Regions from separate parts of the Nonomuraea sp. B5E05 genome, predicted to be linked through region 1. Evidence: riboswitches for the same ligand, from Rfam matches in the RefSeq annotation. Region 1 holds a riboswitch; each other region holds the start of a gene.
The links. Region 1 has a riboswitch for cyclic di-AMP ahead of ABGB01_RS14395 (C40 family peptidase). Riboswitches for the same ligand answer to the same signal wherever they lie in the genome.
Positions count from the first base shown of each region.

Region 2: linked by a shared signal. The riboswitch ahead of ABGB01_RS43575 (CHAP domain-containing protein) and the one ahead of ABGB01_RS14395 (C40 family peptidase) in region 1 are both predicted to bind cyclic di-AMP.
Region 3: linked by a shared signal. The riboswitch ahead of ABGB01_RS08725 (GH25 family lysozyme) and the one ahead of ABGB01_RS14395 (C40 family peptidase) in region 1 are both predicted to bind cyclic di-AMP.
Region 4: linked by a shared signal. The riboswitch ahead of ABGB01_RS41230 (hypothetical protein) and the one ahead of ABGB01_RS14395 (C40 family peptidase) in region 1 are both predicted to bind cyclic di-AMP.

Region 1 is NZ_JBDPMJ010000006.1:327,313-330,949, reverse strand. It holds gene lysX (bifunctional lysylphosphatidylglycerol synthetase/lysine--tRNA ligase LysX) at 1-92, shown strand, start outside; gene ABGB01_RS14400 (LuxR C-terminal-related transcriptional regulator) at 701-913, shown strand; gene ABGB01_RS14395 (C40 family peptidase) at 964-2,007, opposite strand; cyclic di-AMP (ydaO/yuaA leader) riboswitch at 2,014-2,154, opposite strand; gene ABGB01_RS14390 (amino-acid N-acetyltransferase) at 2,423-2,992, shown strand; gene ABGB01_RS14385 (RDD family protein) at 3,078-3,637, shown strand, end outside.
Region 2 is NZ_JBDPMJ010000048.1:25,055-28,691, reverse strand. It holds gene ABGB01_RS43580 (ABC transporter ATP-binding protein) at 1-871, shown strand, start outside; gene ABGB01_RS43575 (CHAP domain-containing protein) at 949-1,635, opposite strand; cyclic di-AMP (ydaO/yuaA leader) riboswitch at 1,648-1,784, opposite strand; gene ABGB01_RS43570 (Gfo/Idh/MocA family oxidoreductase) at 1,902-2,855, opposite strand; gene ABGB01_RS43565 (aldo/keto reductase) at 2,874-3,637, opposite strand, start outside.
Region 3 is NZ_JBDPMJ010000003.1:513,033-516,669, forward strand. It holds gene ABGB01_RS08715 (amino acid permease) at 1-109, shown strand, start outside; gene ABGB01_RS08720 (isocitrate lyase/phosphoenolpyruvate mutase family protein) at 233-973, shown strand; gene ABGB01_RS08725 (GH25 family lysozyme) at 1,027-1,749, opposite strand; cyclic di-AMP (ydaO/yuaA leader) riboswitch at 1,762-1,905, opposite strand; gene ABGB01_RS08730 (NAD(P)H-binding protein) at 2,222-2,965, opposite strand; gene ABGB01_RS08735 (Rrf2 family transcriptional regulator) at 3,024-3,497, shown strand.
Region 4 is NZ_JBDPMJ010000038.1:40,841-44,477, reverse strand. It holds gene ABGB01_RS41240 (DeoR/GlpR family DNA-binding transcription regulator) at 1-637, shown strand, start outside; gene galT (galactose-1-phosphate uridylyltransferase) at 634-1,716, shown strand; cyclic di-AMP (ydaO/yuaA leader) riboswitch at 1,783-1,925, shown strand; gene ABGB01_RS41230 (hypothetical protein) at 1,931-2,893, shown strand; gene ABGB01_RS41225 (response regulator transcription factor) at 2,909-3,607, opposite strand; gene ABGB01_RS41220 (sensor histidine kinase) at 3,604-3,637, opposite strand, start outside.

The DNA.
Region 1 (3,637 bases):
TGGGCGCCGGCATCGACCGGATGATCATGGCTTTCACCGGTAAGAACATCCGCGAGACCATCCTGTTCCCCCTGGTCAAGCCCACTCACTGAGGCCACGTTGCATCCCGCCGCACCGGTTGCGGCGGGATGCCCCGCGAGCGGGCGAGCCGGGCAGGCGCTCGGTCGTGCCGGGAAAGCGGTGACGGACGATCGGCCGTCCTGCCCCGGGATCAGGGCCGGGCTTGTCAGCATCGGGTCAAGACCGCGGGCGAGTGGCGCGCGGGTGTGCGGAGATTCGTGGGGGACGGCTGGCAGCGCTGGGTCCGCCATGACGGTGCCGCCCGCCCAGGTCCGGAAATAAGGTGACTCCTGGCTTGCCGCGTGCCGCCGCCCGTGGTGAAGAGCGGCTGCGCGTTCCCGCCCGTACGTATGGATCACGCAGTAAATAGCGCTCGGATGGATCAAAAACCGGGACGTCGGCCGGACCGATCGGCGCCGGGTCGGGCCTGACCGAGAGGGCGCGCGGACCGTATGTCGAGCGGCGAAGGCCGCCGGCGGACGAGACTCGGCAACATACGGCGGATCATGTCAATAGTGCTGGTCAAGAGCGGCGATTGTCATGCTTGACGACCTTTCCATGATGCGTTTACCGTCTGCGAGGAGCGGCTGTGGCCTGGCTAAGAGGGGTCCAGGCCTGCTGTTGGGGGGGAGGGCTCCCGATGGAAGTGCTCACTGAAGGCGTTGAGCTGAGCCATGCGGATCTGGCGTTACTGGCGGAACTCGCCAGAGGAGTCACGGTCGATCGGGTGGGCAGGCGACTGGACATCAGCGGCCGCACCGTACGCCGGAGGCTGCGCGGCATCTGCGACCGAATCGGCGTCGCCACCGCGATCGAGGCCGTGGCGTGGGCGGCACGCCGCCAGCTGATCTAGCGGCGCCCGCTCACTGCGCCTTCACGTCGCTCGCCTCTCGGCTCAGAGCTTCAATCGGCGATGCGCACCGCGCCCGCGAACGGCCGCCGTTCGATCGACGCGATCCGCACCACATCACCCGTCCGAGGGGCGTGCACCATCATGCCGCCGCCGAGATAGATGCCCACGTGGTGCAGGTCGCTGTAGAAGAACACCAGGTCGCCTGGACGCATCTCGTCGCGTGAGATGTGCCGCCCGGCCGTCCACTGGTTGCCCGTGTAGTGCGGCAGCGAGATGCCCACCCGCTGGTAGGCCGCCATCACCAGGCCGGAGCAGTCGTAGGAGCCGGGGCCCTCGGCTCCCCAGACGTACGGCTTGAGCTGCTGCGTGAGCGCCCACCGTGCCGCCTGCGCGGCCTTTCCGCTGCCCGCGATCGGCAGATTGACGCGGGTGGCGCGGGTGCCGGGACGGCCGGCCTCGCCCAGCGCCCGCCTGAACAGGTTGCTCTCGACCTTGGCGACCAGCTTGCTGATCTTGTCACGCTTGGTGTCGAGGTCCTTGACGATCTTCTCGACCTCGCTGATGCGCGACCTGGCGCTCGCCCTGGCGCGCTCGGCGGCCTTCCTGGCCTTGGTGAGCTGGTTGAGCTCCTCGCCCTGCCGCTGCTCGATCGCGAACGTGGTCGCGGCGCGGTCGAGGAAGTTGCCGGGGTCCTGGGAGGAGGTGAACGCCAGCGCCCGGCTCAGCCCGCCCGTGATGTAGGCGTTCTGGGCGAGCAGGACGGCCTTGGCGCGCTTGGCCGCCAGATCCGTCTCGCTGGCCGTCAGCGTCTTCTGCGCGGCCTCGGCGGCCTTCTTGGCCGTCTTCAGCTTCTCCCGCTGCCCGTTGTACTGCTCGGTCAGCGTCTCGATCTCGACGTGCATCTTCTCGACCCGCGCGGCGAGGTCTTTGAGCGAGGGCTTGGGGTCGGCGGACGCCGGAACGGTGGGAACCGAGAGCAGCAGCGCGGCGGCTGTGAAACTCGCCACACCGAGACGGCGGCGCAACGGGGCGCGTTCCGGAGGGCGGGCGTGCTTGCCCGCCGACGTCCTCCCACGGTTGAGTGTGCGCTTCACCAACCAGGCTCCTCTCATAGACGCCTACCGGGTTAGCTGACGGGTTCGGGCCGGAGCAGCCCTACCGAAAAACTCGGATTCACCCCGTGATGGCGGTCGCCACCGGCGGGTCCCCGGCTTCCCTGAGGAATTGAGCGTGCTTCCCCGCGCGCGACACGCGGGGATCATCGTCGCTGGACACTAATGCACTCCGGGTTCCTGCTCAACCAGAACTGCCAACTCTGTAGAGGTTTCACAACCGAAGGGTCACAAGGTGATCTCGGTGCCACTCGGGCAGGAGTGACTGTATGTGGCGCTTCCTCCCGAACGACCGCCCGGCGCGACGCCGTGCACGCCCGGCCACGAGATGTAACAGGATGGGCGGAGACATGTGAGTTAGGTCCGAGCCGTAATGACATCTGTACTCTGGAGAGCCATGGAGCAGGTGGCCGAACTGACTGTGCCCGAGACCGCGGTGGTGGTCCGGCGTGCGCGCACGCCTGACGTGCGGGGGGTCAGGCGCCTGGTCGACGCCTATGCGGGCGCGGGCTCGCGGCTCCTGAAAAAGGCCACGGTGACGCTGTACGAAGACGTACAGGAGTTCTGGGTGGCCGAGCGTGGCGGGCAGATCGTCGGCTGTGGCGCGCTCCACGTGCTCTGGGAGGACCTCGCAGAGGTCCGCACGGTGGCCGTCGATCCCGAATGCCGCGGCACGGGAGTCGGCCACCGGATCGTCTCAGCGCTGATCCAGCAAGCCAAAGATCTTGGTCTGCAACGTGTATTCTGTCTTACTTTTGAGGTCGACTTCTTCGCGAGGCACGGTTTTCGCCGCATCCAGGGCACGCCGGTCTCCCCCGAGGTCTACGCCGAGCTGCTGGCCTCGTATGACGAGGGTGTAGCGGAGTTCCTCGACCTGGAACACGTCAAGCCGAACACCCTGGGCAACACCCGCATGCTGCTCCATCTGACGTCGGGTGACGCGGACCTTGACCACATGGAAAGGTGATTGTTGATACCTATGTCGATACGTTGGGCAGCACAGGCATGTGTCCTGACACGTGCCACGCGCGCACTCGAAGCGAGGTGACACGGTGAGCACCGGACAGCCGCCGTACCCACAGGACGAATCCGGCGAGAACGCTGCGCCTCCCCACTACGGCCAGCAGGCTCCGGGCCGCCACCCCGGCGAGCCCGACCCCGACGTCACTGTGGTCGGCTACCGGGCGGACGACGCCTACGGGCAACAGCCCCCCTATGGTCAGCAGCAGGGCTACGGCCAGCAACCCCCATACGGTCAGCAGCAGGGCTACGGCCAGCAGCAGTACGGCCAGCAGCAGGGCTACGGCCAGCAACCCCAATACGGCCAGCAGCCCCAGTCTCAGCCCGACTACGGCCAGCAGCAGTATGGCCAGCAGCAGGGCTACGGCCAGCAACCCCAGCAGGGCCAGCAGTACGACCAGCAGTATGGTCAGCAGCAGGGCTACGGCCAGCAGCCCCAGTCCCAGCCCGACTACGGCCAGCAGCAGGGTTACGGGCAGCAGCAGTCCGGCTACGACCAGCAGTATGGTCAGCAGCAGGGCTACGGCCAGCAGCCCCAGTCCCAGCCCGACTACGGCCAGCAGCAGGGTTACGGGCAGCAGCAGTCCGGCTA
Region 2 (3,637 bases), on a different contig from region 1:
GGCCCTGGCGGAGTCCGGCGACGACGCACCCCGCGCCATGACGAGGGCGGCCATGATCGATCACGGCCGGGAACGCGGCGGGGCCGAGCCGCCTGAGAGCTTCGCGCAGGGCATCACGCTGCGGAACGTGACGTTCACCTATCCCGGCACCACCCGGCCGGTGCTGCGCGGGATCGACCTGAGCCTGCCCGCCGGCGCGACCGTCGCGCTGGTCGGGTCGCACGGCTCGGGCAAGACCACCCTGGCCAAGCTGCTGTGCGGCCTCTACCAGCCCTCCGGCGGCGAGATCCTGCTGGACGGCGTCCCGCTGCGGGACGTGCCGGCCGTGCGCTGGCGGCGCCGGATCAGCGCCGTGTTCCAGGACCGGGTTCCGTTCGAGCTCGCCGCCGCCGAGACGGTCGGCATCGGCGACCTGCCCCGTATGGACGACCGCGCCGCCGTGGAGCAGGCGCTGGAGCGGGCCGGCGCCACGGAGACGGTGGCCGGGCTGCCCAGGGGCCTGGACACCGAGCTGGGCGACAGCTTCGAGGGCGGCGTGACGTTGTCCGGCGGGCAGTGGCAGAGCCTGGCCCTGGCGCGCGCCTCGATGCGGGAGGAGCCGCTGCTGTTCGTGCTGGACGAGCCGACCGCCTCCCTGGACGCTCCCGCCGAGAGCGCCGTCTTCGCCAGGTACGCGCAGGCCGCGCGCCGCCACCGCGCCGCCATCACTCTCCTGATCACCCACCGCTTCCCGACGGTGCGCATGGCCGACCTGATCGTGGTGCTGGACGGCGGGCGGATCGCCGAGCAGGGCGCTCACGGCGAGCTCATGGCCCGCCGGGGCCGCTACGCCGAGCTGCACGCCATCCAGCGAGCGGCGGCGGACGGCTAGGCCGCCGGCCGGCCGGGCGGAAACGCGAGCGAGCGCGCGTCCCGAACGGGACGCGCGCTCGCTCGCGGTGACCGGGGTCAGGCGGCGTACTCGGGGTAGCCGTAGCCGACGACCTGGGACTTCGGACGGGTCCGCTCCTCGACCTTGCCGTTGCCGGTGTTGCCTTCGACCGTGGAGATGGTGCCGTCGCCGTTGTCCTTCACGACGAAGCCGACGTGCTGGATGTCGGTGAGCTTCTTGCCGCCGTCCCAGGAGAAGAACACCACGGCGCCGGGCTTGGCCTTGTTGCCGAAGCGGTCGTTGGCGGCGAACCACTTGGCGTGGGTGACGGTGTAGGCGTCCCAGCCGATCTGCGGGCGGGCGCCGGTCTGCTCGCCGACCCAGGAGACGAACATCGCGCACCAGGCGGCGTTCAGGTACGCGGCCCGGTTGCCGCCGTCGCGGGCGATGGTCTCGGCGGCGCGCTGCGAGTCGGCGTACCACTTCTGGTACGGGGTGCCGCCGCCGGCGGCGTTCTCGGAGGTGCCGACCTGGGACTTGGCGAAGTCCAGGACCTGGGAGGCGGTCACGTTGACCTTGGTCTCCTTGGCCGCGCGCTGCTTGGAGTCGGTCACCGGGGAGACGGCGGCCGGCTTGTCCGCGGGCGGGGTGTCGGCGTTGGCCGCGGCGACGTTGAAGCCGAAGGCCGAGGCGAGGACGCTGGCGCCGAGTGCGGCGCAGGTGATGGTTCGCTTGGGAATTGCGGTAAGACGGAACGTGGCCATCGAGGGGGTAACTCCTTGCTTCCATGCCGCTTACCGGGTTAGCTGACGGGTTCGGGCGTGGAAGCTGCCCTACGGCACCAGAGTGCCGATTCACCCCAAAGGACGTGGGTCCCCGGTTCCGCGTGATGCGGATTCAGCGGTCACAGGACAATCCTGTGATCTATCGTGCGATGGTCAGACATAGCCGGACAAACCGGACGTATGCCGTAAGTTGCCCCACAAGGTAATACATGGGGCAAGAGGATTACAACTGCATAAAGGCCCAGCTAGGCGATTTGCCTGCGAGCGTCGGCCAGAAGCCCTGCCATGGCAAGGGATTCGTCAAGGGGCATGATCGAGGATTCGGTCCTGCCCTCGGCCGTGGCGGCGCGGACCTCGCGGAGCTCACCGGCGTATCCGTTGTCGGCCGGATCGAGCACATGCTCTTCCGGCTCCATGGAAGGCCCGGTGAGGACGATCCGCTCCGGCGCCCAGAACGGCGCGTGGATGTCCGCCCGCATCTGCGTACCTACAACACAGGCATGGTTCGGGTAATTCCCCAGCAAGGAGGTTTCCACGAAAGCCCGCCTGCCGCCGGGATAGAGCAACACCCCGCCCGCCTCCGCGTCAACTCCGCTCGGCGCCAGGGAGCCCGTCATGCGCAGGCCGGTGGGCATGCCCAGAAGCAGCTGGGCCAGGCCGAACGGGTAGACCCCCAGGTCGAGCAGCGAGCCCCCGCCCAGCTCCGGGGCCCACAGCCGGTGCGCCGGATCGTACGGCATGGCGAAGCCGAAACTGGCCTGCACCGACCGGATGTCGCCGAGCCGCGCGTCGGCGGCGATGAGGCGGATCAGCGGGTTGAACCGCATCCACATGGCTTCCATCAGGAACACGCCCGCCTCGCGCGCCAGGCGTACCATCTTCTCCGTGTCGTCCACGGTCGCGGCCAGCGGCTTCTCGCACAACACGGCCTTGCCTGCGGCGATGGCGGCCTGCGCGACCCGCAGGTGCTCGGTGTGCGGCGTCGCCACGTAGATCGCGTCCACCGCGGGGTCGGCGCACAGGTGCTCGTAGGAGCCGTACGCCGACTCCGCGCCCAGCGCGGCCGCCAGGGCCTGCGCCCGCCGCAGGTTCCTGGAACCGACGGCGCCCACCCGCATCCCGGGCTCGGCCACGATGGCCGCTCCCACGGTCCGCGCTATGACGCCCGTCGCCGCGATGCCCCACGTGAAGTCCCGCACGCGGAAGATGCTAGACGATCAGACCAAATTGAACGTGTCAGGGTCGCCTCCGATGCGAAGGCCCCTGTTGAGCGCGCCGATGGCGGCCATGCTCTCCGGATCGAGGATGAAGTCGAACACGTCGATGTTCGCGGCGATCCGCGACGGCGTCACGGACTTGGGAATGACGACGTTGCCGAGTTGCAGGTGCCAGCGGAGCACGATCTGCGCGGGGGTCTTGCCGTGCTTGTCCGCCAGCACCGCGAGCGCCGGATCCTCGAGCAGCCCCTTGCCCTGGCCGAGCGGGCTCCACGCCTCGGTGAGGATGCCGTTGGCCTCGTGGAAGGCCCGCATCTCCCGCTGCTGGAAGTACGGGTGGAGCTCGACCTGGTTGATGGAGGGCGTGATGTCGGTCTCGGTCATGAGCCGGGTGAGCGTGCCGACGGTGAAATTGGACACGCCGATGGCCTTGGCCCGCCCGTCACGGTAGATCTTCTCGATCGCCTTCCACGCCTGTACGTACCTGTCCTGCTTCGGCACCGGCCAGTGGATGAGATAGAGATCGACGTAGTCGAGCCCCAGCCGGGCCAGGCTCTCGTCGAAGGACTCCTCCGCGCGGGCGTGGTCGGCGTTGCGCAGCTTGGTGGTGACGAACACCTTCTCGCGGCGCAGGCCGGACGCGCGCACGGCACGCCCCACGCCCTCCTCGTTCTCATAGGCGGCGGCGGTGTCGATGTGCCGGTAGCCGGCCTCCAGCGCCGTCGTCACCACCTGCTCCGCCTCGCCGGCAGGCACCTGCCAGA
Region 3 (3,637 bases), on a different contig from region 1:
GTGGCTGCGCTTCGCCGTCTGGTTCCTGATCGGGCTGGTCATCTACTTCGCCTACAGCCGCCGGAACTCCGCGCTGGAACGGTCGCCGGCCGGGACGGGCGAGCGCTGACGCGCCGTCGAGCCGTTCGCCTGACGTCGCCTGCTGTGCCGGCGATCACACCGTGAAGCCGTCACGAAGTGAAGGCCGCAGGAGTCAAGAGAGGGACATGACCCTCACAGGCAAGGAACGACCATGCCGAAGACCAGCACCGCTCTCCTGCGCGACCTGCACAAGCCCGGCGACCCGCTGATCCTGCCCAACGTGTGGGACGCGGGCAGCGCCACCGTCGTGGCCGAGGCCGGCTATCCCGCCCTGGCGACCGCCAGCGCGTCCATCGCCGCCCTGCTGGGACGCGACGACCACGAGGGCGCACCGGTCGGCGAGATGTTCGACATCGCCGCCAGGATCATCAGGGCCGTGGACGTGCCGGTGACCGTCGACGCCGAAGCCGGCTACGGCCTGCCGCCCGGCGAGCTCGTCGAGCGGCTCACCGCCATCGGCGCGGCCGGCTTCAACATCGAGGACACCGACCACCGGGCCGGGGGACTCGTCGACGCCGACGCGCAGGCCGCGCGCATCGCCGCCCTCCGGGAGGCGGGTCCCGACCTGGTGATCAACGCGCGGGTCGACGTCTTCCTGACCGGCTCCACCTCGACCGAGGAGGTCGCCGAGCGCGGGCGCCGCTACCTGGAGGCCGGCGCCGACTGCGTCTACCCCATCATGGCCCCGTCGGAAGAGGTGGTCGGCGACCTCGTCAAGGCCGTCCCCGGGCCGGTCAACGTCGCCTGCATGCCCGGCATGGATCTGGGCAGGCTGGCCTCCCTCGGCGTCGCCCGCGTGTCCTTCGGCCCGCTGACGTACCTGACCGCGCTGGAGGCGCTCAAGACCATGGTGGGCCGCATCCGCGCGGGCCAGGACCCGTACGCGGCCTGACCCGCGGCGGGCAGGCAGGTGCTCCGCGGAGTTCTCCGCCTGCCCGAACCCGGTCAGGCGGCCGTGCGGCCCAGGGCGCGCAGCTCGTCGGGGGTGAGCGCCGAGACGTTCTGGTCGATGGGGGAGTCGGAGTACTGGTGGATGGTCCAGGTCTTCCAGTCGGCGGGCGGCGTCACCGTCCCCTTCGGCTTGCTGTAGTGGGCCACCCACAGCGGGTACTCGGCCAGGCCCTTGCCGTAGGTGTCGGCGAAGTTCCAGCCGCTGTAGAACATCGGGGTGACCCCGGTCTCGGCCTTCACGTGCGACAGCCACGCCTTGGCCCAGGCGTTGACCTCCTCGACGGACTTGCCGTCGGTGGTCTCCAGGTCCAGCACCAGCAGGTCGCCGGGCTTGGAGGGCTGGGAGTTCACCATGGACAGGAAGTGCTCGGCCTCGGCGATGGGGTCGTTGCCGGGGTGTGCGTAGTGGTACGCCCCGCGCACGATGCCCTTCTTGCCCAGCTCGCTCCAGTGCCTGGCGAAGGCGGCGTCGCGGAAGTCGGTGCCCTCGGTGGCCTTGATGATGCCGAACTGCGCGGGGCTGGCGGCCCAGTCGTGCAGCGGCTGGTGGTTGGACACGTCCTGGCCGTAGGTGAGCGTGCGCTGCTCGGCCGCCTGGGCCGGGCCCGGCTCGACGGGCGACGCGTGCGCGGGCAGGCTCACGCCCGCGATGGCGGTGGTCCCGGCCAGCAGGGCGCCGGCGGCGGACAGGGTGAGACGTCGCGTGAGTTCGCGCATGGGGGGATCGACTCCTTGCTTCCATGTGCCTACCGGGTTAGCTGACGGGTTCGGGCTTGGAAGTGCCCTACGCGCGCAGCCCTCGGCTGGCGTGCGATTCACCCCGGAAAGGTGGGTCCCCGGCTCCGCGCTGTGCGGATTCGGCCTGTCAACGTCGCGGCAAACGGTTCGGCAAGCGTTCGCCTGTGCCGTATGCCGTAATCCCAAGAAGGTATAGAACGCCCCATAAACGCTGCAAGCGGTACAAATCCCCGCACAATGTCGTTTGCCATGGGGAAGCCCTGGATCGCCGCTCTCGCAGGCGTTCCAGGGCTTTGGCAAAGTTTTTCCGGCACCGTACGCGGGTCCACCGGAATGGGACGCGTGATACGGCTGTGACGCGAGCCGGTGGGCGTACCGCCGGCATTCGGCGCCGCCTGCCGGCGCCGCGGGCGCGCCGGCAGGTCATCCCGGGGGCGCCGGGGCCCTCCGTCTACCGCTGCCGGGCGAGCCAGTCGTCGAAAGTGGTCGGCGCGATGCGCGCGCTCTCGCCGGGCAGCAGCACGTCGCCCGCCATCGCCGGGCCGAAGATCCCCGACCACGTCGGCACGAGCCGCACCGTACGGCCCCGCGCCTCGTGGGTGCGCCGGGCCATGTCCACCAGGTCCTGCGGCTCGGGGCCCGCGACGTCGGCGTGCCGCCCCCGAGGCTCCCCGGTCGCGAGCTCGGCGAGGACGCCGGCCACGTCGGCGGGCGCGATCGGCTGCACGAGCAGCGGCGCGATCGTGGCGACGCCGTCCTGCTCCGTCCAGCCCGCCACCATTTCGGCGAAGTCGTGGAACTGCGTGACCGGCACGATCGTCCACGGCACCGGCCCGGCGGACACGAGGCGCTCCTGCTCCCGCTTGCCGGCGTAGTGGGCGTTGCCCTCGACGCGATGGATCCCGACGATCGACAGCAGGACGTGGTGGCGCACCCCTGCCCGCTCCTCGGCGGCCAGCAAATTGCGCGTGGTGGCGCCGAAGAACGCCGCCGTCTCCTCCGGGCCGGCCGCCGGCGCGTTGATGGCGTCGACGACCGCCTCCGCGCCGGCCAGGGCGTCGTCGAGCCCGTCACCGGTCGCCAGATCCACGCCGAGCGAACGACTGATGCGCACGACCTCGTGGCCGTCGCGTTCGAGGGTCGCGACGGTGAGCGCCCCGATGTTCCCGGTCGCGCCGGCGACTGCGATCCGCATGATGATCCCCTTAATTATGGACTAAACGGATCCATAATAGCTGCGATAGAATCGGGGCGTGAAGCTGCCTGTGAGCACCGAGTGGGTTCTGCACTGCGCGACCACGCTGGCCCAGCTCGAGCCGGGAGCCAGCGCGTCGGCGGCGCAGCTCGCGCTCCACTACGACCTCCCCGCGGCCTACCTCACCAAGCAGCTCAAGGAGCTGGTCAAGGCCGGGCTGCTGGCCGCCTCCACCGGCCCCAGGGGAGGCTTCCGGCTGGCGCGGCCCGCCGCCGAGATCACGCTGCTGCAGATCGTCGAGGCCGTCGACGGCCGGTCCACGCCGTACGAGTGCCGCGAGATCCGTCAGCAGGGACGCGGCGCGCTGCCCCCGGAGGAGTGCGAGCGCATCTGCGTCCTCGCCGAGAAGATGGCCGACGCCCACCGGGCATGGCGGGCCAGCCTCGCCGACGTCACCCTCGCCGACATCCTCGCCGAGCTGCCGGAGTGGGCGCCGGCCCGCACCAGGCAGCGCCTGTCGGGCACCACGTAGCCGGAGATCAGATCGCGGGCCCGCCGCCGATGACCACGTGGGCGGGTCGGCCATCGCCGAGATCGCCTGGCGCGACACCCTGGCACGCATGAGCGAGGCCGGAGCCGGCTGGGACGAGGGGGCCGCGGGATTCGTCCGCG
Region 4 (3,637 bases), on a different contig from region 1:
GCTGGAGAAGGTGCACGGTGGCGCGACCGCGCTCGGCCCCGGATCGACCGAGGAGCCGGGCTTCACCGCGAAGTCCGCTCGCCAGCAGCAGGAGAAGGAGGCCATCGCGCGGCACGCGGCCAGGCTGGTACGCCCCGGCACCGCCGTGGCGCTGTCGGCTGGCACGACCACGTGGGCGCTGGCCCACCACCTCATCGGCGTCCCCGAGCTGACGGTGATCACCAATTCGATCCCCGTCGCCGAGGTCTTCCATCGCAACCCGCGCGCCGACCGCACCGTCGTGCTGACCGGCGGCGTGCGCACGCCGTCCGACGCGCTGGTCGGCCCGGTGGCCGTGGCCGCGATCCGCCGCCTGCACGTGGACACGCTCTTCCTCGGCGTGCACGGGATGAGCGTGCGGGCCGGGTTCACCACGCCCAACCTGCTGGAGTCGGAGACCGACAGGGAGCTTGTGACGGCCGCGCACCGGCTGGTCGTGCCCGCCGACCACACGAAGTGGAACACCGTGGGCATCAGCACCATCGCCGAGCTGAGCGAGGCCGACGTGGTCATCAGCGACGCGGGGCTGCCCGAGGACGCACGCACCGAACTGGCCGAGCGGGCCGGAGAACTGATAATCGCGGAGGACACGCATTGAAGCGCACCGTCACCCATCTGGCCGACGGCCGAGAGCTGATCTACTTCGACCGGCGCGACGACGCCGACCGGAGCGCGCTCGACCGGCGTCCGCTCGAGCCCCGGCCGGTGGCGTCCGAGCTGCGCTACGATCCGCTGACCGAGGAGTGGATCGCGATGGCCGGGCACCGGCAGACGCGGACGTTCCTGCCGACGGGCACGTCCGCCGAGTGCCCGTTGTGCCCGTCGTCGGACACGCGGGCGACGGAGATTCCGGCGTACGACTACGACGTGGCGGTGTTCGAGAACCGCTTTCCCTCCTTCTCCACAAATTTTGGGACTTATCACGATGTGGGCGGGCTGAGTGAGATTCGTCCGGGAGTTGGGCGGTGCGAGGTGGTGTGCTTCACTTCGGACCACTCGTCCTCCTTCTCCAAGCTCTCCGACGCCCAGGTGCGGCTGGTCATGGAGGCGTGGGCCGACCGTACGGCCGAGTTGTCCGGGATCGAGGGCGTGGAGCAGGTGTTCTGCTTCGAGAACCGGGGCGAGGAGATCGGCATCACGCTGGCGCATCCGCATGGCCAGATCTACGCCTACCCGTACGTCACACCCAGGACGAAACTCCAGCTCGGCGCCGCGGCCCGCTACCAGGGCGCGGGCAACCTGTTCGCCGACGTGCTGGCCGCCGAACGTGCCGCCGGAACACGGGTGGTGGCCGGCAACGAGCTGTGGACGGCGTTCGTGCCCGCGGCCGCGCGCTGGCCGTACGAGGTGCACGTGTATCCGCACCGGCAGGTGCCGGACCTGGCGGCGCTCACGGAGGAGGAGCGTGCGGCCTTCGCCCCGCTCTACACCTCGGTGCTGCGGGCCTTCGACGGGCTGTTCGGGGTCGTGATGCCGTACATCTCGGCCTGGCACCAGGCTCCCGTGCGGCGCGATCGCGAGCTCGCGTACCTGCATCTGGAGCTCTTCAGCATCCGGCGGGCGCCCAACAAGCTCAAGTATCTGGCGGGCTCGGAGTCCGCGATGGGCGCGTTCGTCAACGACGTGCTGCCGGAGGAGGCCGCGCGCATGCTCCGATCACAAGTAGATCAAGAATAGATTTCTACTTAAGGTCGCATGTCTCGTGATCTACCACTAATATCCCCTTATGCATCGGCCGTAACAGCCGTTGCACCGCCTAATCCTGGGCGAGTTGCCCAGGAGCCGGGGACCCATCGCACCTGGGGTGAATCCACATCAGTGGTAGGGATACGCAGCTCCCATACCCGAACCCGTCAGCTAACCCGGCCGGCAGAGGGAGAGGAACACCTACGTGGCGGCTTCGTCCCCCGCGAGTCTTGCCATCGGTCTCATCACCGCCGCCGCCGTCATCGTTTCGGCGGCCCCGGCGTCCGCGGCGTCCGCGGCCCCCAAACCCAAGGAGTCCGAGCTGCGCGCGCAGCTCAAGCAGCTCAACAAGAAGGTCGACAAGCTGATCGAGGCCTACAACCTCAAGCGCGTCGAGCTGGCCAAGGCGCAGAAGTCGGCCAAGGCGGCCAAGGCCCGGCTGGCCACCGCCGAAGAGGCGCTGACGACGGCCGAGAAACGCGTCGCCGAGATAGCCCGCCTGCGCTACCAGAACGGCAACCCCGGGGTGCCCGCGTTCATGCTGCCGGAGAACAGCGGCGGCGCGGCGGTGCTCAATCAGGTCACCGCCGAGCAGCAGGCGTTCGTGCAGGGCGTGGTCAAGGCGCGCGACGAGAAGAAGAAGGCCTCCGTGGAGGCCGTCGAGCTCGCCGACAAGATCCGCAAAGACGCGGCCGAGGTGGCCGGCCAGCGCGACGAGGCCGAGGACGTCATCGACGACATCGAGAAGAAGCTTCAGGACCTGGTGCCGTTCGGCACCAACCGCAGGTCCGACGGCGGCTGGGCGCCCGAACTGCCGTCCGGCTCCGACAACATCACCCCGCGCACGCGGCTGATGAAGGAGCAGATCGGCAAGAACTTCGCGCTGCCCTTCACCGTCGGCTGCTTCCGCTCCGGATCCAGCGGCGAGCATCCCCTGGGCCGGGCCTGTGACTTCATGATGAGCACGGGCGGCTCGATGCCCTCCGCCGCCAACGCCGCCCTGGGCGACCGCATCGCGGAGTGGGCCATCAAGAACAAGAGCAAGCTGGGCGTCAAGTACGTCATCTGGAAGCAGCGCATCAACCACGGCTCGGGCTGGAGCGCGATGTCCAACCGGGGCAGCATCACCGAGAACCACTACGACCACGTGCACATCTCGATGAACTGAGGGCATGTCCGGCGATCACCGCGGCGACGGGTTGACCAGCCCGCCGTCGTAGGCGGCGATGACGAGCTGGGCCCGGTCGCGGGCGTGCAGTTTCGCCAGGAGCCGGCCGATGTGGGTCTTGACCGTGCCGACGGTGAGGTGCAGGTGCTCGGCGATCTCGGAGTTGGACATGCCCGTGCCGACGAGGGTGAGCACCTCGCGCTCGCGCTGGGTGATGTGGCCGAGGTCGCGTGTGGCCGGGGCGGGATGGGAGCGTCGCAGGACGTCGGCGATGAGCCGGCGGGTCACGGTGGGCGCCAGCAGCGCTTCGCCGGCGGCGACGACCCGGATCGCGGCCAGCAATTCGGTCGCCGTGGCGTGCTTGAGGAGGAAACCGCTCGCGCCGGCCCGGAGCGAGGCGTAGACGTAGTCGTCCTGATCGAACGTGGTGAGCATCAGCACGCGCGTGCCGGAGCCGGCCGGGTCGGCGCAGATCCTCCTGGTCGCCTCGATGCCGTCCATGTCTGGCATGCGCACATCCATGAGGACGACGTCAGGACGATGCCGGCGGGCCAGGAGCACGGCTTCGGCGCCGGTGCCCGCCTCCCCCACCGTGACCAGCCCCGGCGTGGTGTCGATAAGGAGCTTGAAACTGTCGCGTACGAGGACCTGGTCCTCGGCGAGCAGCACCCTGATGGGCGGGGACACACTGTGCGGGGCGGCGTCGATGCTCATGCCGGGTCGCCGTTCAGGTCGTAGGGCAGC